DNA from 3 places in the Streptomyces sp. NPDC001070 genome. Region 1 is predicted to be linked to each of the others. Evidence: riboswitches for the same ligand, from Rfam matches in the RefSeq annotation. Region 1 holds a riboswitch; each other region holds the start of a gene.

Region 1 (7,089 bases):
CCGGCCGGTCCTGCGTACGCCGTGTGGCGAAGCCGGAGGGCCCGCTCTTCGACGAGGACCGCGACAGCATCGAGGCCGCCGCCGACACCGAGGCGGACGGTGCCGGGGAGGAACCCGTGCGCCTCCACTCGATGAGCGGCTCCGGGATCTCCTCCAGGAACCGGGAGGCCGGGTTGTACGAGGGCTGGCCCCACGCACTGCGCATGGTCGACCGCGTCACGTACAGCCGCTGCCGCGCCCGCGTGATGCCGACGTAGGCGAGCCGGCGCTCCTCCTCCAGCTCCTTGGTCTGGCCGAGCGCGCGCATGTGCGGGAAGACCCCGTCCTCCATGCCGGTCAGGAAGACCACCGGGAACTCCAGGCCCTTGGCGGTGTGCAGGGTCATCAGCGTTATGACGCCGCCGCCCTCGTCGTCGTCCGGGATCTGGTCGGAGTCGGCGACCAGCGCGACCCGCTCCAGGAACTCGGCGAGCGTGCCGGGCTCCTCCTCGGTGCGCTCCTGCTCGAACTCCAGGGCCACCGCCGCGAGTTCCTGGAGGTTCTCGATGCGGGTCTCGTCCTGCGGGTCGGTGGAGGCCTGGAGCTCGGCCAGGTAGCCCGTGCGCTCCAGCACCGCCTCCAGGACGGTGGCGGGACCGGCGCCGGACTCCACGATCGTGCGCAGCTCCTCCAGCAGCTCGTTGAAGCGCTTGACGGCGTTGACCGAGCGCGCGGCCATGCCGAAGGCCTCGTCGACCCGGCGCAGCGCGGCCGCGAAGGAGATCCGCTCGCGCGAGGAGAGGGCGTCGATCATGGCCTCGGCGCGCTCGCCGATACCGCGCTTGGGCACGTTCAGGATGCGGCGCAGCGGGACGGTGTCCTCGGGGTTGGCGAGCACGCGCAGGTAGGCCAGGACGTCCCGGACCTCCTTGCGCTCGTAGAAGCGGACTCCGCCGACGACCTTGTACGGCAGTCCGACGCGGATGAAGACCTCTTCGAAGACACGGGACTGCGCGTTGGTGCGGTAGAAGACCGCGACCTCGCCGGGACGTGCGTCGCCGGCGTCGGTGAGCCGGTCGATCTCGTCGGCGATGAACTGCGCCTCGTCGTGCTCCTGGTCGGCGACGTAGCCGGTGATGACCGGGCCCTGCCCGGCCTCCGTCCACAGGTTCTTCGGGCGGCGCGAGGCGTTGCGCTCGATGACGGCGTTGGCGGCGGTCAGGATGTTCTGGGTGGAGCGGTAGTTCTGCTCCAGCAGGATCGTGCGGGCCTGCGGGTAGTCCTCCTCGAACTGGAGGATGTTGCGGATGGTGGCACCGCGGAAGGCGTAGATGCTCTGGTCGGCGTCGCCGACCACGCACAGCTCGGCGGGCCCCTCGCCGCCATCCTCCGCGTCACCGGTCCCGACCAGCTCGCGCACCAGGGTGTACTGGGCGTGGTTGGTGTCCTGGTACTCGTCCACCAGGACGTGCCGGAAGCGGCGCCGGTAGTGCTCGGCGACGTCCGGGAAGGCCTGCAGGAGGTTGACCGTGGTCATGATGATGTCGTCGAAGTCGAGCGCGTTGGCCTCGCGCAGCCGCGACTGGTACATCGCGTAGGCCTCGGCGAGCTTCTTCTCGAAGGGGTTCTCGGCCTGGCCGGCGAAGGTCTCCTCGTCGATGAGCTCGTTCTTGAGGTTGGAGACCTTGGCGCTGAAGGACTTCGGCGGGAACTGCTTCGGGTCCAGGTCGAGGTCGCGGCAGACCAGGGCCATCAGGCGCTTGGAGTCGGCCGCGTCGTAGATGGAGAAGCTGGAGGTGAAGCCGAGCCTCTTGGACTCGCGGCGCAGGATGCGGACGCACGCGCTGTGGAAGGTGGAGACCCACATCACGTTGGCGCGCGGGCCGACCAGCTGCTCGACGCGCTCCTTCATCTCCCCGGCGGCCTTGTTGGTGAAGGTGATCGCCAGGATCTGGCCGGGGTGCACCTTGCGGGCACCCAGCAGGTACGCGATGCGGTGGGTGAGCACCCGGGTCTTGCCCGAGCCGGCACCGGCGACGATGAGCAGCGGGGAGCCGGTGTGCTCGACGGCGGCGCGCTGCTGCTCGTTGAGCCCCTCCAGCAGCGCGGCCGGGTCGACGGCCGGGCGGTGGGCACCGTCCCGGTAGTACGCGTCCCGGTCGACGGGCACGTCGAAGCGCCCCTCGAAGAGGTCGTCGGGGACCGTCTCGGGCTCGTCCTCGGGAGGCGGCGGGGGCTGCTCCTCCCTCGGTTCGAGGCCGGCCAGGAAGCTGTCGTCAAAGAGGCTGCTCATCGCCTCCCGAGTCTAGGCCGTGGGACGGACAGCGTTGCCCCGCTTGCCCGAGCCCGCCCCGGGCGGGCCGCCGGACCGGTCGGGGCCGCGGCCCCGCGTACGGTCACTCGGGGCCGCGGCACCGTCACGCGGAGCCCCGGATCGTGAAGGTCACGAAATGATTGCGGACAATTCGAACACCAGGGTTCCCACAGACCCCCGCAGTTGACTACCGTGCCGCATCAGGCGGTCCGCTCCACGCGGCGGCGACCGTGCCGTCACGGGCCGCCTCCGCTGAGTCCGGCGACCGCCGGAGCCGGGGACCCAATGACCTTGGGGTGAATCGGCCCGTACGAGCGCAGCACGCGCCCGCGCGGACCGTAGGGCGGCCTTCCGAAGCCCGAACCCGACAGCTAACCCGGTAGGCGGTCCACGGAAGGAGCCGCCTGACTTGGCGACCCACCGCAAGCCGCGCCCGCGCGCGCTGACCGTTCCCGGCCCCCGCGCCGCCGTGGGACTCACGACCGCCGCGCTGGCCACCGTCACCCTCTTCGGCGAGAGCGCGAGCGCGGCGCCCGCCTCCCCGGACAAGCCCTCCATCAGCGAGGTCAAGGCCCGGGTCGACAGGCTCTACCACCAGGCCGAGGCCGCCACCGAGCGGTACAACGGCGCCAAGGAGCAGACCGAGACGCAGCGTGCGCGCGCCGACGCGCTGCTCGACCAGGTGGCCCGCAAGACCGAGACGCTCAACGACGCCCGCCGCACGATAGGCGAGTACGCCGCGGCGCAGTACCGCGGCGGCGGTCTGGACGGGACGACCAGCTTCCTGCTCTCATCCGACCCGCAGCAGTTCCTGGACCAGGCGCATCTGATGAACCGCCTGTCCGACCGCCAGGAACAGGCGATGGAGACCTTCCGTACCCAGCAGGCCGAGACGACGCGGAAGCGCGCGGAGGCCGTCGAGAGCCTGCAGAAGCTGACCGAGGCGCAGCAGCGGCTGAGCGCGGAGAAGACCGCGGTCAAGCAGAAGCTGGCTGCGGCGCAGAAGCTGCTGAACAGCCTCACCGCCCAGGAGAAGGCGCGGCTGGCGGCGCTGGAGAAGAAGCGCCAGGAGGAGGCCGCCGCCAAGGCCGCGGCGATCGCCGCCAAGGAGAAGGCCGCGCAGGAGGCGGCGGCGAACGACACCGCCTCGTCGGGGTCCTCCACGGGCTCCTCGTCCGGTTCGACGTCCACGGCGTCCGGGACCTACGCAGCCAAGGCGGCGAAGGCGATCGAATTCGCCCGCGCCCAGCTGGGCAAGCCGTACGTGTACGGCGCCACCGGCCCGAACTCCTACGACTGCTCGGGCCTGACCCAGGCCGCCTGGGGGGCCGCGGGAGTCTCCATCCCCCGCACCACCTACGACCAGGTCGACTTCGGCAGCCGTGTCACGGCGGACCAACTGCAACCCGGAGACCTGGTCTTCTTCTACTCGGACGTCACCCACGTCGGCCTCTACATCGGCGGCGGCCAGATGATCCACGCCCCGCACACGGGCACCGTCGTCAAGATCGCCCCGATCACCGAGATGCCGATCTACGGCTACGCCCGGATGGCCTGAGAGCCCCGGGAAGGGCTCAGGTCCACAGCACCGCGATGAAGATGTTGGCGGTGGTCAGCGCACCCACGGTGCCGAAGGCCGCCGCCGACACCTTCTCCTCGTCGCGCTTGACGTAGACCAGGCCGAGGATCACCACCAGGATCGCGAGCTTCACACCGATCTTGATGTTGTTCACCGGCTGGTCGTCGGCCTGGTTGAGGCCGACCAGCACCGCGCCCGTGACCAGCATGGTCAGCGCGCCGTGCAGCATGCCCGGCACGAAGCGGGCCTCGCCGCGCCCCATGGCCTTCATCTGGGTGAGGAAGCCGCCCAGCAGTGCGGCGATGCCGATGATGTGCAGGCCGACGAAGAGGTTGATGAGTACGTCCATGGCTCAGGACCCTAACCGCGCTCTTACCAGCGCTCGGCACCGAGGGTGCCCTGTTCCGGCACATCGGTCAGGGGCGGACTGCAAGTGACCAGGTCACCCGTCGAACAGCGGTCATCCGCGGGCAGGCCGCGGCCGAATCGGACCAGTCCCGCACAGTCCGGCACTCCCCCGCGACGTCCAGGTTTAGCGTCCTGACCCAGGTGGCCGACCCCACTGCCGCAAGGACCCCGTCCCCGGCACGGCCACCCCCGCCGAAGGTCCGGCGGTGGACGGCTCCCCGTCCGCCCGCCGCCGGACCACCGGGGGGCGTACGGACGGCACCCCGGAAGGAGTGACGGCGCGTGGCGTCGCACAGAAGGCCCAAGGAGCGCGGTCTCGCCGGCACGACCGCGCGCACCGCCGCCGGTCTCGCCCTCGCCGGCGCGGCCTCCGTGACGATGTTCGGGGAGACCGGGCACGCCGAGCCCCGGCTGACCACCGAGGAGGCCAGGGCCCGGGTGGACCGCCTGTACGAGGAGGCCGAGCAGGCCACCGAGCAGTACAACGGCGCGAAGGAGAAGGCGGACACGGCCACCGAGCGGATCGAGCAGCTCCAGGACGAACTCGCCCGCAGGACCGAGCGCCTCAACCGCACCCGCGACGGCCTCGGCTCCATCGCCACCGCCCAGTACCGCAGCGGCGGCATCGACCCCGCCGTCCAGCTCGCCCTCGCCTCCTCCCCCGGCGACTACCTGGAGCGGGCCGGGATGCTGGACCGGATGAGCAGCCGGCAGACCGCCGCGCTGCGCGTCCTGTCCGCCCAGCAGCGCGAGATCGAGCAGGTGCGCGCCGAGACCCGCGCCGAGCTCGACGAACTGCGCGGCACCCGCGCCGAACTCGCCCGCCACAAGCGCACCGTGGAGCAGCGCCTCGCCTCGGCCCGGCAGCTGCTGGGCCGTCTCACCGCCGCCCAGCGCGCCGCCGTGCTGTCCTCGGACGGCCACGGTTCCGCCGACCCCCGGGCCGGCCGCGGCGCCGCCGGCTCCCGTTCGGACCTGGCGCCCGTCGCCGCCCCCAACGCGCGCGCCGCCCGTGCCGTCAACTTCGCGTACGACTCGCTGGGACTGCCGTACGTCTGGGGTGCCACCGGGCCCTCGGCGTACGACTGCTCGGGCTTCACGCAGGCCGCGTGGCGGGCGGCCGGGGTCTCCCTGCCGCGCACGACGTACACCCAGATCAACGCGGGCACCCGGATCTCCCGCTCCCAATTGGAGCCCGGGGACCTGGTGTTCTTCTACTCGGGGATCAGCCACGTCGGCCTCTACGTCGGCAACGGCATGATGATCCACGCCCCCCGCACCGGTGACGTCGTCAAGCTCGCCCCGATCGACCAGATGCCCTTCGCGGGCGCCACACGACCGGCGTGACGCCCCGGGGCCGGGCCCCGGCCCGGCCCCTCAGACCAGCCGGCGCGCGGTCGCCCAGCGGGTGAGCTCGTGCCGGTTGCTGAGCTGGAGCTTGCGCAGCACCGCGGAGACGTGCGACTCGACCGTCTTCACCGAGATGTAGAGCTGCTTGGCGACTTCCTTGTACGCGTAGCCGCGGGCGATCAGCCGCAGCACCTCGCGCTCGCGCTGGGTGAGCCGGTCCAGGTCCTCGTCGACCGGCGGGGCGTCGGTGGACGCGAAGGCGTCCAGGACGAAGCCGGCCAGCCGGGGCGAGAAGACGGCGTCGCCGTCGGAGACCCGGAAGACCGAACTCACCAGATCGGGGCCGGTGATGGTCTTGGTGACATAGCCGCGCGCGCCGCCGCGGATCACTCCGATGACGTCCTCGGCGGCGTCGGACACCGACAACGCCAGGAAGCGCACCGGATGTTCTGCGTCGGTCATGAGCCCGGCGCAGCGCTTGAGCACCTCGACCCCGCCACCGCCCGGCAGATGGACGTCGAGCAGCACGACATCGGGCCGCGTCGCGGTGATGACGGAGACCGCCTGGTCGACGTCGGCGGCCTCGCCGACCACCTCGACCCCGGTCCGCTCGGTCTCACCGATCTCGGCCTGCACCCCGGTGCGGAACATCCGGTGGTCGTCGACGAGGACGACCCTCACTCGCCGCTCCGTGCTCACGACGGCCTCCCTGGTTCCTGGGACCTGTCCATCTCCAGCTCCACTTCCGTCCCCCCGCCCGGCGCGGAGCGCAGCCGCGCCTCGCCGCCGTTGCGCCGCATCCGGCCGATGATCGACTCGCGGACGCCCATCCTGTCCGACGGTACGTCGTTCAGGTCGAATCCGGGCCCGCGATCGCGCACCGACACGAAGACCCTGCTCTCCTCGACCTCCGCGTACACCTGCACGGGCTCGTTCCCACCGTACTTGGCGGCGTTGACCATGGCCTCGCGGGCCGCCTGCATCTGCGCCACCAGGCGTTCGTCGAGCGGGCAGTCGCCGACGCACACCACCTCCACGGGCACCCCGTGCGCGTCCTCCACCTCGGCCGCGGCCCGGCGCACCGCGTCGGCCAGTGTGACCGGCTCGTCGTCCTTGCCGTTGCCCTCGGGCCGGTACAGCCAGGCCCGCAGCTCGCGTTCCTGCGCGCGGGCCAGCCGGGCGACCTCGCGCGGGTCCTCGGCGTTCCTCTGGATCAGCGTCAGGGTGTGCAGGACGGAGTCGTGGACGTGCGCGGCGACCTCGGCCCGTTCCTGCGCCCGGATGCGCGCGAGGCGTTCCGCGGACAGGTCCTGGGTCATGCGGACGAGGTACGGCCCGGCGATCAGCGCCACGCCGACCAGCACGGCGAGCGAGGCCTGGAGAATGGTGCCGAGGTGGCTGACCGAGCCCTGCACGACGAGGAAGCCGGTCACACCCACGCCGACGAGGATCACCCCGG
Region 2 (7,089 bases), on a different contig from region 1:
TCGAGGCCGCGCTGCGCGACCACGGCGACACCGGCGGTACCCGGCGGGACGTCCTCTTCGCCGTCGACGTCTCCAGCTCCGCCTTCTCCGGGGCCAATGTCTCCGTCGTCCGCTCCGTCCTGGCCCGCGCCGCCGGCTACCGGTACGGCATCGCGGCGGTGCCCGGCCGCACGGTCCTCCCGCTCGGCGCGCACGGCGCGGCCGCGCGGGACGCCGCGATCCGCTCGCTGGCGCCGGTCGAGCGCGACGCCCCCGTCGCCGCCGCCCTGCGCCAGTGGTCCCGTACCCTCGCGGACTCCCCCGGCGCCCTGCTCGTCCTCATCACCGACGACGAGGACAGCGCCCGCGTGGCACCGCCCGACCCTGACGTCCCCGTACTGGTGGTGTCCCTGGAGAGCTTCGGCTGCTCGCTGCGCTTCAACAAGGCGGTCACGGAGGGCGGCGGCGCCTGCCTGGCGGCGGCGCAGGACCTGCCGGACCGGGTCGCGGAGACGATCACCCGGCTCACCTCGGGAGGGTCATGAGAGCCGGGGGCCTTCCGGGTACGGGGGGGTGGAACGGACGGGCGCGCGCCGCCCGCCGGGACGGCGGCGAACCCGGATCGCGCGCCCGGGCCGCCCGGGCCGGCGTGACGACTCTGGCCGCCTCGACCGGCCGGACCGCTCTGACGGCCGTGGCCGGCTCGACCGCCGTGACCGAACGCCGCGCGCGCCGTGCGCGCCCTCCGTACCGGGTCCGCCGTGCGTACCGGGTCCTGGGGCTCCTGCTCCTGCCGGCCGCCGCCGCGGCCTGCAGCGGTTCCCCCGCCGTCCCGGCCCCGCCCCCCGACCGTTCCCGTCCGATCGTCGTCGCGAGCGACGCCGATCTCACCGCGGGCGGGCAACCCGGCGTCCGCCGCGCCCTGATCGACGAGTGGAACCGGCGCAATCCCTCCCGGCCCGCCCGCCTCGTCGAGCTCCCCTCCGCCTCCGACGAGCAGCGCAGCGAGCTGATCGGCGCCTTCCAGTCCGGTACCGCCGCGTACGACGTGGTCAACCTCGACATCAGCTGGATCCCCGAGTTCGCCGACAGCGGGCTGCTCCGTCCCCTCGACCCCGCTCTCGTCGACGGCGACTTCCTCCGCCAGGCCGCGGACGCGGGCCGCTGGAAGGGCCGCACGTACGCGGTGCCCTTCAACACCGACGTCGGTCTGCTGTACTACCGCACCGACGACCTCGCCAAGGCCGGCCGCCGCCCGGCCGACCTGCGCGAGTACGCCAAGGTCGGGGATCTGCTCGCCGACGTACGCCCCCTCGGCCACGCCGCCTACACCACCCAGCTGCGCGCGTACGAGGGCCTCACGGTGAACACCCTGGAGACCTTCTGGACCGCGGGCGTCGACCTCGTCGACGGCGACGGCCGCTACGTCGGCACCGAGGACGGGCTGCGCGAGGGCCTGGACGAGCTCGGCCGGCTCGGCGCCGCGAACAACCTCAATCCGGAGTCCCTGGAGGCCGACGAGTCCGTCACCCTCGCCCAGTTCACGGAGGGCCAGAGCGTGCTGATGCGCAACTGGCCGTACGCCTACAACCGGCTCGACGCCACCCTCGCCCCCGGCGTCCGCTTCGGCGTGGCCCGGCTCCCCGGGGTCGCCGCCCTCGGCGGGCAGAGCCTGGGCGTCGCGGCGACCAGCGACCGCCCGGACGACGCCGCGGACCTGATCCGCTTCCTGACCGGCCGCACTGCCCAACATGCCCTGCTCGGGGCGGGTTTCGCCCCCGCGCGGCGGTCAGCATACGGCGCCGGGGATGTCAACTGTGACGATCCTCACGACCCCCGCGCCTGGTTCTTCGACCGCCCCGAGGGGCGCGGCTCGGAACCGTCACCCTCGCCGTCGGCCGCGACCCCCGGTTACACGACGCTGCTGTGGTGCGCGCTGCAGGCCGCCAGGGCCCGTCCGGCGACCGCTCACTACGTCACGTTCACCCGGGTCCTGCAGCGTGAAGTGCACGGGATGCTCACGGCGCACCGCAGCGCCGACGCCACGGCGGAGCGCCTCGACAGCCGATTGGGCCGTGCGTTGGGTGGCCGAGGTCCGGGGTGACCATCACTCGCCGTGAGCGCGGCGCTCCCTTCCGCATAACGACTGATGCACACTCACATTTCCCGTAGGTCACGGCAGTCGCGGCTCAATGTCCGCTTCTGTCCTGTCCATCCACATAGATTCCCGTCATGAACTCGCTTGAGTGGCTTGGAATTGGCGGGCGCCTCTATTAACGTTCGATAACGCAGCGCGGTCGTCCCGCCGCCGACAGGGCGGCGCCGTGCGCTTGCCGAATCCCGTCCGCGGGAACCGGGGAACCACTTCCTGGGGTGAATCGGGGGCCTTCCACGGTCCTCGTAGGAGACCTTCCTGCTCCGAACCCGTCAGCTAACCCGGTAGGCGAGAAGGAAGGAAAGGAGTGCGCCCGCGTGGCGTCGAACGAGCCTGCCCTGATACCCGGACAGCAACAGGGGTCCGTCTCCGCGTACCCCGATTGGGACACCGGCGAGTGGAACATCGCCGCCGGCTGGAACCCCCCGGCTGCCGAGCAGGCACCGCCGACGAAGAACGCGATCGACGGCTGGGACACCGGCGAGTGGAACATGGCCGCCGGCTGGTTCGACGAGGCGGCCTCCCAGGCCACCACCGCCGAGCCGGAGACCGCCGCCGAGCACGAGGCGTACGAGAGCGGGCCGGAGGCCTACGACACCGTCGCCACCGCCCACCCGCGCCACGAGGACGAGTCCGACGAGCCCGAGGGCGGCCCGCGGTTCGGCGGCGCACCCTACGAGGGCCCGCAGGCGGAGCCGTGGAACCCCACCGAGGAGTCCACCGGCCCCCGTCGCGCCCGGCACCGCGTCGCCAAGCAGCGCTCCATGGGCCGGGGTTCCGCGGTCTTCGGAGTCGCGGCCGTGGCCGTGCTGGGCGTCGGAGGGGTCGCCACCGCCGAGGGCAAGAACCCGCTCCCCGTCTCCCTGCCCGAGGTGTCCCACCTGCCCGGCATCGGAGCCCTGGTCGGGGACGACAGCGCCCCCGAGGCCAAGCAGGTCGCCGAGGCCCTGCGCCCCGACGCGGGTGAGGCCCTGCGCAACCGCATCCTCGACCAGGCCCAGCAGCAGCGGAACGCCGCCGACCGGTCCGCCAGGAACGCCGCACAGCAGGAGGCGGTGGCCAAGGCCGCCAAGTCCGCGGCGGCGGAGCGGGTCCGCGCCGAGGCCGCGGCCAAGAAGAAGGCCGCGGCGGAGGCCGCGAAGAAGCTGGAGGCCGAGCGCCTGGCCGAGCTCGCCAAGAGCTTCGTCAAGCCGGTCGCCTCGTACACGCTGACCGCCGGCTTCGGCGAGTCCAGCTCGCTGTGGGCCAACACGCACACCGGCCAGGACTTCGCCGCCCCGACCGGCACCCCGGTCAAGGCCATCCACAGCGGCACCATCACCGAGGCGGGCTGGGCCGGTTCGTACGGCTACCGCATCATCCTGACCCTCGACGACGGCACCGAGCTCTGGTACTGCCACCTCTCCTCGATGATCGTCACCTCCGGCAAGGTCAGCACCGGTGACACCATCGGCCGCGTCGGCGCCACGGGCAACGTCACCGGCCCGCACCTGCACCTGGAGGTGCGCCCCGGCGGCGGCGACCCGATCGGCCCGCTGGGCTGGCTCCGCAGCAAGGGCCTCTCCGTCTGAGGCACCCCGACTGCCGGTGACGACACTGACCCCGGCGGTCCTGGTGAACCCCCGACACCAGGACCGCCGGTCCGTCGTTTCCGGCCTTCGGTGATCGTCTACGGGACGACGAAGTTGTAGAGCTCGGAGATCCTCGGCGGCCCGCTCGGCTCCGGGAACCCGGACTCCTTGGCTGCGGGCATCATGATCTCCATGAAGGCCTCCAGCGCCTGCGCGGACTGCCAGACGTTGACCAGCCGCAGACCCTCGTTGGTGATCACGGCGGCATGCGAGAGAAGCCCCGCAGGAGGATGCTCGGGCCCGAACCCCGCGCGGTGGTTCGCTTCCTCGTACTGCAGGGCCGTCACACCGGGGAACTCGACCTCCGTCAGGACCGCCATGGGAACCTCCCGCCTCCCACCGACTCGCCTACGCCCCAATTTCCTCCGGCTGCACCCCGGCCGCAATCCGGAGCGCCCGGCTACAGCGCCTCGAGCCGTACATCCGCGGAGTCGCAGGCGGCCGTCTCGTCGGCGTAGACCTCGCACACCGGCCGTCCGTCGGGGGTCATCGTGTGCTCGACCTCCCAGAGGCTGATCTCCTCGCCGGTCGCCAGCAGGAAGGCGTGCTCGTAGAGCGTCCAGCCGGCGACCCGGCCGGTGCCGATCCGGGTGTGCCGGCCGGTGACGTACGCGATGTCGTGGCCCACGGCCGAGCCCAGCCGGCTGAGCAGCTCCTCGTCCGGGACGTCCGTGTTCTCCGCGCGCCGCAGCACCCGCCAGGCGTGCTCCGCGGAGTGGTCCTCCCTGTACTGCCGGGGCCCGGGCGCCAGCTCCATCGCCAGCTGCGGCAGCCGCGCCAGCCACTCCGCCGCCTCCGCCTCCAGCTCCTCCGGCGAGGGCTCCCCGAAGCGCGCGTCGATCACGTGCTGGGCCGCGGCGAGCTCCTCAGGGTCGGAGTACACCTCGTACAGCAGCCGGTCGGCGCCGGCGCCGGTGTTGTGCTCGATCTCCCAGAGCAGCTGTGTGCTGCCGTCGGCCAGCAGGAACGTATGCCGCAGCGTCCGCCGGATCAGCCGCCGCGGCGGCCCCTTGCGCTGGCGGAAGGACGCCAGCTCCGTGCACCCCATCAACGCGGTCGCCAGCCGCCCCAGCACGCGGTCCTCGATGTCGAAGGCGTTCTGTGCTCTGGCCAGCACCACTTCGACGTCCGCCGGACCCGCCCCACCTGGTCGCGCGTTCCCCATGCGGTCCTCCTGCTCACGGCATTCCCCGCGCACCACTGCGAGCACTCAGCGTAGTGGTTTCGGCGCGCTGCGCGTCGGGTCTCCCGGAAAAATGGTGCACCCCCGCCCGTAGGAGGCGCGTAAGCCACGGATCGCACGCCGTCTGCTGCCACTATGCGCCCATGCGCGCACTCTTCGTAGGCCTCTGCACTCTCGATGTCATCACGCTCGTCGACCACGTCCCGGCCCCGAACGAGAAACTCACCGCCCGCACCCAGACCGTCGCCGCCGGCGGCCCCGCCACGGGCGCCGCCGCCACCTTCGCCCACCTCGGCGGCGAGGCCGTCCTGCTCACCGCCTTCGGCGGCCACCCCCTCGCCGCCGCGATCGACGCCGACCTCGCGGGGCTGGGCGTCGACGTCATCAACCTCACCGCGGACTCCCCGGAACCCCCGGCGGTGTCGACGATCCTGGTCACGGCGGCGACGGGCGACCGCGCTGTCGCCTCCACCAACGCGACCTCATGGACCTCGGTCTCCCCGCCCGGGGACCTCTCCGTCCTCGTCGCCGACGCCGACCTCGTCCTCGTCGACGCGCACCACCCCGCGCTCGCCGTCCCCGCGGTCCGCCTCGCCCGCGCCGCCGGGGTCCCCGCCGTCCTGGACGCGGGCAGCTGGCGCCCCGCCACGGCCACCCTGCTTCCCTACGTCGACATCGCGGTCTGCTCCGCCGACTTCCACCCCCCGGGGACGTCCACCCCCGCAGAGGTCCTGGCCTTCCTGCACGACGCCGGCGTCCGCTGGCCCGCCATCACCCAGGGGGCGTCCCCCATCCTCCGACCCGGCGGCCACATCCCCGTCCCCGTCGTCTCCCCCGTCGTCGACACCCTCGGCGCCGGCGACGTCCTCCACGGCGCCCTCGCCCACCACCTCGCCGCCCACGTCACCACCCGCCTCACCCCGGCCGCCTTCGACGCCGCCCTCCGCTTCGCGGCGGACACCGCGGCCCGCTCGTGCGCGTCCTTCGGGACGCGGGCGTGGATGCGGGGGTGACGCCGTCCGGCCCGTGGCGTGCGGATCAGGAGCGCCCGCGGCTCCGCCCCGCGAACAGCGTGAACAGCACCACGCTCACGCCCAGCACGGCCCACCCCACGGCGGTCTCCGACAGTGACGTCTGCGTGTGCTTCGGCAGCAGTGACAGGCACCCGAGCACGACGAACATCGCCCCCAGGTAACTGAGCCCCGCCGTCAGCACCCAACGCATCAACCGACCCGTCCGCACATTCGCCGACTTGTTGCCCATGGGGATCCCGCCTTGCTCCTTGACGATGCCGCGGCACCGGGGGCCGGGCTGTACCGGCCCTCCGCAGTGCTTCAACGCCCGCCCACAGTCGCCGACACGGGCGTACGAAATGACGAATTCACGGGTGTTGCTCACGGGGCTGGTGTGAATGAGCTAGCGGCGCGTGTGGCGGGGCCCGATGGCGCGAATCCCGGCACGCGCTGGGCCGTTGATCGGGCGCCGACAACCACTTGTGCCCATCTGTGTCGCAGTTCGGAGGGCTGTGGGTCAGCGTTCGCGGAACCTGGTGCCCCAAAAGACGAGGGCACTGAGCGCGGCGCCGACCAGGAACACCAACCACCCGACCTCTGCATCGGAGAACGAGTCCTGAGCGGCGCCCGGGAGCAGGGCCAGGCAGACGGGCACAAAGACAGCCGCGACCACGAAACTCCCCAGGACGGTCAGCACACTGCGAAGAATCTTGCTCCGCAGTGCTGATTGCAGGCCATTGCTCATTCTGATGCTCCGGTCTCACTACTTGATGATGTTGTGACACTGTGTTCCGCGCTTGGCACCAGCAGCGAAGAAGTCAGCGCACGCCTTTCCGTAGTGCTTCAACGTCCGTCGCGTCGTGTCGATGCGGCCCATCGAGCTCAGGTCTGCGCAGCTCTGGTGTACCGGCCCCTTGCTGACGAGGTACGTGCGGCCATCCGTGTCGGAGTACCGCCAGTCGATGTGCCAGTTGCACCAACGGCCGCCGGCCGTGTCACCGCCGAGAGTGTCCTGGATGGACGCCTCCTCCCGAGTGATAGTGCGTCCCGAGCCCTGGATGAAATGACCGATGGATGTCGTCGGCAGGCAGAGTTCGACACCCTTCGCATCGAAGCAGAATCCGGTGA
Region 3 (7,089 bases), on a different contig from region 1:
AGACCCACGATCCGGCCGCCGGTCGGCAGGTCCGGGCCGGGGACGTGCCGCATCAGCGTCTCGAGATCCGCGTTCGGGTAACGGATCAGGTGGCGGGCGGCGGCGATGACCTCGCCCAGGTTGTGCGGGGGCATGTTGGTCGCCATGCCGACCGCGATGCCGGAGGCGCCGTTGACCAGCAGGTTCGGGTACGCGGCCGGCAGGGCCACCGGCTCCTGCTCCTGGCCGTCGTAGTTCGGCGCGAAATCGACGGTGTCCTCGTCGATCGACTCGACCATCAGCATCGCGGCCGGGGCCGTACGGCACTCCGTGTAACGCATGGCGGCCGGAGGGTCGTCGTTGCCGAGCGACCCGAAGTTGCCGTGGCCGTCGACCAGCGGCAGGCGCATGGAGAACGGCTGCGCCATGCGCACCAGCGCGTCGTAGATCGAGGCGTCGCCGTGCGGGTGGAGCTTGCCCATCACCTCGCCGACGACGCGGGCGCACTTCACGAAGCCGCGCTCGGGGCGCAGCCCCATCTCGTTCATCTGGTAGACGATCCGGCGGTGCACCGGCTTGAGCCCGTCGCGGGCGTCGGGGAGCGCGCGCGAGTAGATGACCGAGTAGGCGTACTCGAGGAAGGACCCCTGCATCTCGTCGACGACGTCGATGTCGAGGATGCGCTCCTCGAAATCGTCCGGCGGCGGGGTCTTCGTGGTGCGGCGGGCCATCAGGGCGCTGCTCCTTCGGCTGGACCTCATCGGGTAAGAACACGGGACTGACGCGGACCATTGTGGACCGCCCCACCGACAGCCCGGACACCCCCCGCCTCATTCGTGGCGGTGACGGGAACTTCGCGGGCCGTTTGTCCGCTGCCTAGAGTGGCAGGTCTCAGCACAAAACTAACGAGTACGCGACCGGAAGGACAGCTTGCCCATGGGTCACACGGCCACGCCGGAGGCAGAATCCGGCGGCCTCACCGCGACCGAGCACCGCCTGGCCAACGGCCTGCGCGTGGTGCTCTCCGAGGACCACCTCACCCCGGTCGCCGCGGTCTGCCTCTGGTACGACGTCGGTTCCCGACACGAGGTGAAGGGCCGTACCGGACTCGCCCACCTCTTCGAGCACTTGATGTTCCAGGGATCGGCGAACGTCAAGGGCAACGGCCACTTCGAGCTGGTCCAGTCCGCCGGCGGCTCGCTCAACGGGACCACCAGCTTCGAGCGGACCAACTACTTCGAGACCATGCCGGCCCACCAGTTGGAGCTGGCCCTGTGGCTCGAGGCGGACCGCATGGGCAGCCTGCTGTCCGCGCTGGACCTGCAGAGCCTGGACAACCAGCGCGACGTGGTCAAGAACGAGCGCCGCCAGCGGTACGACAACGTCCCGTACGGCACCGCCTTCGAGCGGCTGACCGCGTTGGCGTACCCGGACGGCCACCCGTACCACCACACGCCCATCGGCTCCATGGAGGACCTGGACGCCGCCTCCCTGGATGACGCGCGCGCCTTCTTCCGTACCTACTACGCGCCGAACAACGCCGTACTCGCGGTCGTCGGCGACATCGATCCCGAGCAGACGCTCGCCTGGGTCGAGAAGTACTTCGGCACCATCCCCGCCCACGAGGGCAAGCCGGCGCCTCGCGACGGTTCACTCCCCGGAGTGATGGGCGGGCAACTGCGCGAGGTCGTCGAGGAGGACGTCCCGTCCAGGGCGCTCATGGCCGCCTACCGGCTGCCCCACGACGGCACCCGCTCGGCCGACGCCGCCGACCTCGCCCTGACGGTCCTGGGCGGCGGGGAGTCCTCCCGGCTGCACAACCGGCTCGTGCGCCGTGACCGCAGCGCCGTCGCCGCCGGCTTCGGCCTGCTGCGGCTGTCCGGGGCGCCCTCGCTGGGCTGGCTCGACGTGAAGGCCTCCAGCGGCGTCGAGGTGCCCGCCATCGAGGCAGCCGTCGACGAGGAGCTGGCCCGCTTCGCCGAGGAGGGCCCGACCCCGGAGGAGATGGAGCGGGCGCAGGCCCAGCTCGAACGCGAGTGGCTGGACCGGCTCGCCACGGTCGGCGGCCGCGCCGACGAACTGTGCCGGTACGCCGTACTGTTCGGCAACCCGCAGCTGGCGCTGACCGCCGTGAAGCGGATCCTGGAGATCACCGCCGACGAGGTGCGCGACATCGCCGCCGCCACCCTGCGGCCCGACAACCGCGCCGTGCTGGTCTACGAGCCCACGGGCTCCCCGGCAGCCTCCGGCGAGGACTCCGACGAGGACGAGGAGGGCGCGGACCAGTGACCGACGTCCACAGCACCATGACGTTCCACCCGCAGCCCAAGCCGGGGCAGCCCAAGCCCTGGGACTTCCCGGCCCCCGAGCGCTCCACGCTGCCCAACGGGCTGACCGTGCTGCGCAGCCACCGCCCCGGCCAGAAGGTCGTCGCCGTCGAGGTGCTGCTCTCCGCGCCGCTCGACGCCGAGCCCGAGGGTCTGGACGGCGTCGCCACGATGATGGCCCGGGCCCTGTCGGAGGGCACGGACAAGCACACGGCCGAGGAGTTCGCCGCCGAGCTGGAGCGCTGCGGGGCCACCCTCGACGCCCACGCCGACCACCCCGGCGTCCGGGTCTCCCTGGAGGTCCCCGCCTCCCGTCTCGACAAGGCCCTCGGCCTGCTCGCCGACGCGCTGCGCGCGCCGGCGTTCCCGGAGAGCGAGGTCGAGCGGCTGGTGGGCAACCGCCTCGACGAGATCCCGCACGAGCTGGCCAACCCCGCGCGCCGCGCCGCCATGGCGCTGTCCAAGGAGCTCTTCGCCGCCGACCTGCGCTGCTCCCGGCCGCGCCAGGGCACCGAGGAGACGGTCTCGCGCATCGACGCCGCCGCCGTCCGCGCCTTCTACGACACGCACGTACGGCCGTCCACCTCGACCGTCGTCGTGGTCGGCGACCTCACCGGGATCGCGCTGGACGACCTCCTGGCCAACACGCTGGGGGAGTGGAGCGGCAAGCCCGCCGAGCGCCGCCCGCTGCCCGCGATCACCGCGGACGACACCGGCCGCGTCGTGATCGTCGACCGGCCCGGCTCCGTCCAGACCCAGGTGCTCATCGGCCGCGCCGGCGCCGACCGCCACGACCCCGTCTGGGCGGCCCAGGTGCTGGGCACGTACTGCCTCGGCGGCACGCTGACCTCGCGCCTGGACCGCGTCCTGCGCGAGGAGAAGGGCTACACGTACGGCGTGCGGGCCTTCGGCCAGGTGCTGCTCGCCACACCCGAGGGCACCGGGGTCTCCCTGCTGGGCATCAGCGGGTCCGTGGCGACCGACGTCACCGCTCCCGCGCTGGCCGACACCTGGCAGGTGCTGCGCACCCTGGCGGCGGAGGGGCTCACCGACGAGGAGCGCGACGCCGCCGTGCAGAACCTGGTGGGCGTAGCCCCGCTGCGGTACGAGACCGCCTCGGCGGTCGCCGGCACCTTCGCCGACCAGGTCGAGCAGTATCTGCCGGACGACTTCCAGGCCCGGCTCTACGAGCGGCTCGCCGCGACCGGCACGGTCGAGGCGACGGCCGCGGCCGTCAGCGCCTTCCCCCTGGACCGGCTCGTCGTCGTCCTCGTCGGCGACGCCTCCGCCATCGCCGGTCCCGTCCGTGAGCTGGGCATCGGCCCGGTCGAGGTCGTCACGGGCGTCTGAGCGGCACCTTCGACGCGACCCCGGGAGCCCCAGCGGCACCCGGGGCCGCGGCACGCACGGCCTCAGCGGTCCAGCCGCGCGGCGGCCCTATCGATCCTCATACCTCATGGAATGCGACCGTCGGGAGCGGCCAGTTCGGCGGCGCGTTCCAGGAACGCGGCGCGGAGCTGCGCCACCTGCTCCTCGTCCAGGATCTCCATGTCGTAATAGGTCCGGATATGGGCGGACCAGACCTCCGAAGGGGGCCCGTCCATGCCCATGACGACCGGGTCCCAGGACAGCGGTGCGAACCAGAGCGGTGCGAGAAGCCCGGGAGCTGTGGTGTCGCGGGATTACGGACCGTTGCGGCCGGTTGGGGGCCGGTGTGGCATCCGGCACATATTGCCGGATTTTTTTGGTCCCGGGCGCAACACCCGGTTAGCGTCCTCGGGTTGCCCGGCGGAAGCAGCCGCCTCCCGCGGCACCGGAGCAACGATCGCCGAGTCCCCGTCAGGCGCGAGCCTGGGGAGCCGGGGACCCATCCGAGATGTCCCTGGGGTGAATCGGGCGGCCTGCCGCCGCCCGTAGGAGACCTTCCTGCTCCGAACCCGTCAGCTAACCCGGTAGGCGAGAAGGAAGGAAAGGATCTCCGCCTGCCCATGGCGTCGTTCTCCATACGCTCCACCCTGGCCGGCGCCGCCGCGCTGACCGCCATGACCACCGGCGCGTTCGTCGGGCCCGCCGCTGCCGCCGACACCAAGACCGACGGTTCCGCCTTCGCCCGCTGCGCCGCGGTCGCCGGCGACCTGGCCGCGCACATCGCCGACCAGGCGACGGCCCAGCACCGGGCCGCCGACGTCGCGCAGAAGCGCCATGACGCCCACGTCGCGCACGCCAAGCGCGTCGCCCGTGAGCGGGCCGCCAGGGAAGCCGCCGCGAAGGCGGCCAAGGCCAAGGCCGCCCGCGAGAGCGCCTCGCACGCGTCGCGGGGCGGCGCGCAGGCCCGCGGCGCGCTCGGCGGGTGGATGCTGCCGGTCGCCGGCTCCATCGGCACCCCGTACCACGCGACCAGCAGTCTGTGGTCCTCCGGTTACCACACCGGCGTGGACTTCCACGCATCCATCGGCACCCCCGTGCACGCCGCCGGGGCCGGCACCGTCGTCGAGGCGGGCTGGGGCGGCTCCTACGGCAACAACGTGGTGATCCGCCACGCGGACGGCATGTACACCCAGTACGGGCACCTGTCCTCCCTGAGCGTGTCGGTCGGCCAGAAGGTCTCCGCGGGCCAGCAGATCGGCCTGTCGGGCGCCACCGGCAACGTGACCGGTCCGCATCTGCACTTCGAGGCCCGTACGGCCCCGACGTACGGCGCCGACGTGGACCCGCTGGCGTACCTGCGCTCCAAGGGCGTCCACATCTGAGCCATCCCCTCCCCCCACACGAAGGCCCCGGTCCCCCGCCGGGGCCTTCGGCGTACCCGGTGCTTCCCGGCCGCCGACTGTCCAAAAATGCTCCATGAATTCGGGGCTGCCGTCGGAATCGGCGCCGTGCTGGAATAGAGTCGCCGCAGAAACGCCGACTCCTCCGTTACGCGGGGATTAAACGACGGCGGTCGGCGCGCACCGAAAGGAACCGGCGATGTGGGGTCGGATGTGAACGGGACCGGGGGCGCTGCGCGCCGAATTTCGGCCCAGGCGGTGTGCACGGCGATCCGTGACGACATCATCAGCGGGTTCTTCGCGCCGGGCAGCCGGCTGACCGAGGAGCAACTGGCCAAGCGCTACGGGGTGTCCCGGGTCCCGGTGCGCGAGGCGCTGCGCACCCTGGAGTCAGAGGGCTTCGTGCAGACCCGCAGGCACGCCGGGGCGTCCGTCGCCGAGCCGACCGAGCAGGAGGCCGCCGACCTGCTGGACATCCGCGGCCTGCTGGAGCCCCTGGGGGCCGCGCGGGCCGCGCAGCGGCGCACCGAGGCGCATGTGAAGGTGCTGCGCGGCCTCGTCCGGCTCGGCCAGGAGCGCTCCCTGCAGGGGCAGTTGTCGGACCTGCCTGCGCTGGACGGCTGGTTCCACGAGACGCTGGCCCAGGCCTCGGGCAGCCCGACCCTGGTGGCCCTGCTGACCCAGCTGCGGCACAAGATCGCCTGGGTGTACGCGGTGGACACCCCGGGCCGCGCCGTGGAGTCCTGGGAGGAGCACGGGGCGATCGTGGACGCGGTGGCCCGCGGCGACGCGGAGCGGGCCCGCAGGCTGATGGCGGCCCACGTCGAGCGGGCGACCGCGGCGCACCGGCTGCGCCGGCCGGAGCGCGCGGGACGCGGCGCGGCGGCGCGGTGAGGAATTGGAAACACGCCGTACACACGCCGAGCGGCCACGATTAACAGAAGTGCCGTATACAACTGTAGGAATTGTGCACGGGCCTATTTCCCGTGCCTGATTCCGCTGCGCGCTGCGCGGAATTGGCTCCGCAATGACGAAGAGGCGGGCCCGCGAAATCCGGCCGGATTTCGCGGGTCCGCCTCTTTCGTCGTACCGCGGTTTCCCGCGGTTTCAGACGGTCTCGGGGAGCTCGTCCAGTCCCTCGGAGACCAGCTTGGCCAGGCTGTCGAGCGCGGCGTCCGAGCCCTCGGCGTCGGAGGCGAGGACGACCTCCTCGCCGCCGGCCGCGCCCAGGCTCAGCACGGCGAGCATCGAGGCGGCGTTGACCGGGGCGCCGTCCGACTTGGCGATGGTGACGGGGACGCCCACGGCGGTGGCGGCGCGGACGAAGATCGAAGCGGGACGTGCGTGGAGGCCCTCGGCCCAGCCGATGGTGACGCGGCGCTCAGCCATGGTGTTGCCCTTCGGATCGTTCCAGGGAGGTCTAGACCAGTCTGCCATGCCGCGAGGAGCGGCCCGTCCACCACATCGTCGCACTCATCCCACAGTGCCCCGATACCCGTACGCTTGGGCCATGACAACGCCGCCGCCCGCCGCAGAGCGCGACTACCCGGTCCACTGGGAGGCGGACGTGGTCCTGCGCGACGGCGGCATCGCCCACGTCCGGCCCATCGCGCCGGACGACGCGGGACGGCTGGTCAGCTTCTACGAGCAGGTCTCCGACGAGTCCAAGTACTACCGCTTCTTCGCGCCCTACCCCCGGCTCTCCGACCGGGACGTGCACCGCTTCACCCACCACGACTACCGCGACCGCGTGGGCCTGGCGGCCCTCGTCGGCGGCGAGTTCATCGCGACCGTGCGCTACGACCGCACCGACGACGGCGAGGCCGAGGTCGCCTTCCTGGTCCAGGACGCGCACCAGGGCCGCGGCGTGGCCTCCGCGCTCATGGAGCACATCGCGGCGGTGGCCCGCGAGCGCGGCATCCGCCGCTTCATCGCCGAGGTGCTCCCGGCCAACCGCAAGATGATCAAGGTCTTCACCGACGCGGGCTACACCCAGCAGCGCAGTTTCACCGACG

Evidence for each region. A riboswitch is a leader RNA that binds a small molecule or an ion and turns the genes downstream of it on or off. The one in region 1 is predicted to bind cyclic di-AMP.
Region 2: linked by a shared signal. The riboswitch ahead of ACWDAS_RS04730 (M23 family metallopeptidase) and the one ahead of ACWDAS_RS09545 (NlpC/P60 family protein) in region 1 are both predicted to bind cyclic di-AMP.
Region 3: linked by a shared signal. The riboswitch ahead of ACWDAS_RS21465 (M23 family metallopeptidase) and the one ahead of ACWDAS_RS09545 (NlpC/P60 family protein) in region 1 are both predicted to bind cyclic di-AMP.

Annotation. Positions count from the first base shown of each region.
Region 1 is NZ_JBSFLB010000006.1:75,870-82,958, reverse strand. It holds gene pcrA (DNA helicase PcrA) at 1-2,272, opposite strand, end outside; cyclic di-AMP (ydaO/yuaA leader) riboswitch at 2,534-2,694, shown strand; gene ACWDAS_RS09545 (NlpC/P60 family protein) at 2,703-3,851, shown strand; gene ACWDAS_RS09540 (hypothetical protein) at 3,868-4,221, opposite strand; gene ACWDAS_RS09535 (NlpC/P60 family protein) at 4,563-5,627, shown strand; gene ACWDAS_RS09530 (LuxR C-terminal-related transcriptional regulator) at 5,658-6,281, opposite strand; gene ACWDAS_RS09525 (PspC domain-containing protein) at 6,326-7,089, opposite strand, start outside.
Region 2 is NZ_JBSFLB010000003.1:85,200-92,288, forward strand. It holds gene ACWDAS_RS04720 (caspase family protein) at 1-524, shown strand, start outside; gene ACWDAS_RS04725 (extracellular solute-binding protein) at 629-2,083, shown strand; cyclic di-AMP (ydaO/yuaA leader) riboswitch at 2,301-2,440, shown strand; gene ACWDAS_RS04730 (M23 family metallopeptidase) at 2,452-3,705, shown strand; gene ACWDAS_RS04735 (hypothetical protein) at 3,804-4,085, opposite strand; gene ACWDAS_RS04740 (DUF6227 family protein) at 4,166-4,930, opposite strand; gene ACWDAS_RS04745 (PfkB family carbohydrate kinase) at 5,092-5,961, shown strand; gene ACWDAS_RS04750 (hypothetical protein) at 5,987-6,346, opposite strand; gene ACWDAS_RS04755 (hypothetical protein) at 6,479-6,706, opposite strand; gene ACWDAS_RS04760 (hypothetical protein) at 6,725-7,089, opposite strand, start outside.
Region 3 is NZ_JBSFLB010000017.1:26,236-33,324, reverse strand. It holds gene ACWDAS_RS21485 (DNA gyrase/topoisomerase IV subunit A) at 1-710, opposite strand, end outside; gene ACWDAS_RS21480 (M16 family metallopeptidase) at 916-2,268, shown strand; gene ACWDAS_RS21475 (M16 family metallopeptidase) at 2,286-3,656, shown strand; gene ACWDAS_RS21470 (hypothetical protein) at 3,761-3,910, opposite strand; cyclic di-AMP (ydaO/yuaA leader) riboswitch at 4,123-4,279, shown strand; gene ACWDAS_RS21465 (M23 family metallopeptidase) at 4,295-5,056, shown strand; gene ACWDAS_RS21460 (GntR family transcriptional regulator) at 5,276-5,968, shown strand; gene ACWDAS_RS21455 (HPr family phosphocarrier protein) at 6,182-6,463, opposite strand; gene ACWDAS_RS21450 (bifunctional acetate--CoA ligase family protein/GNAT family N-acetyltransferase) at 6,585-7,089, shown strand, end outside.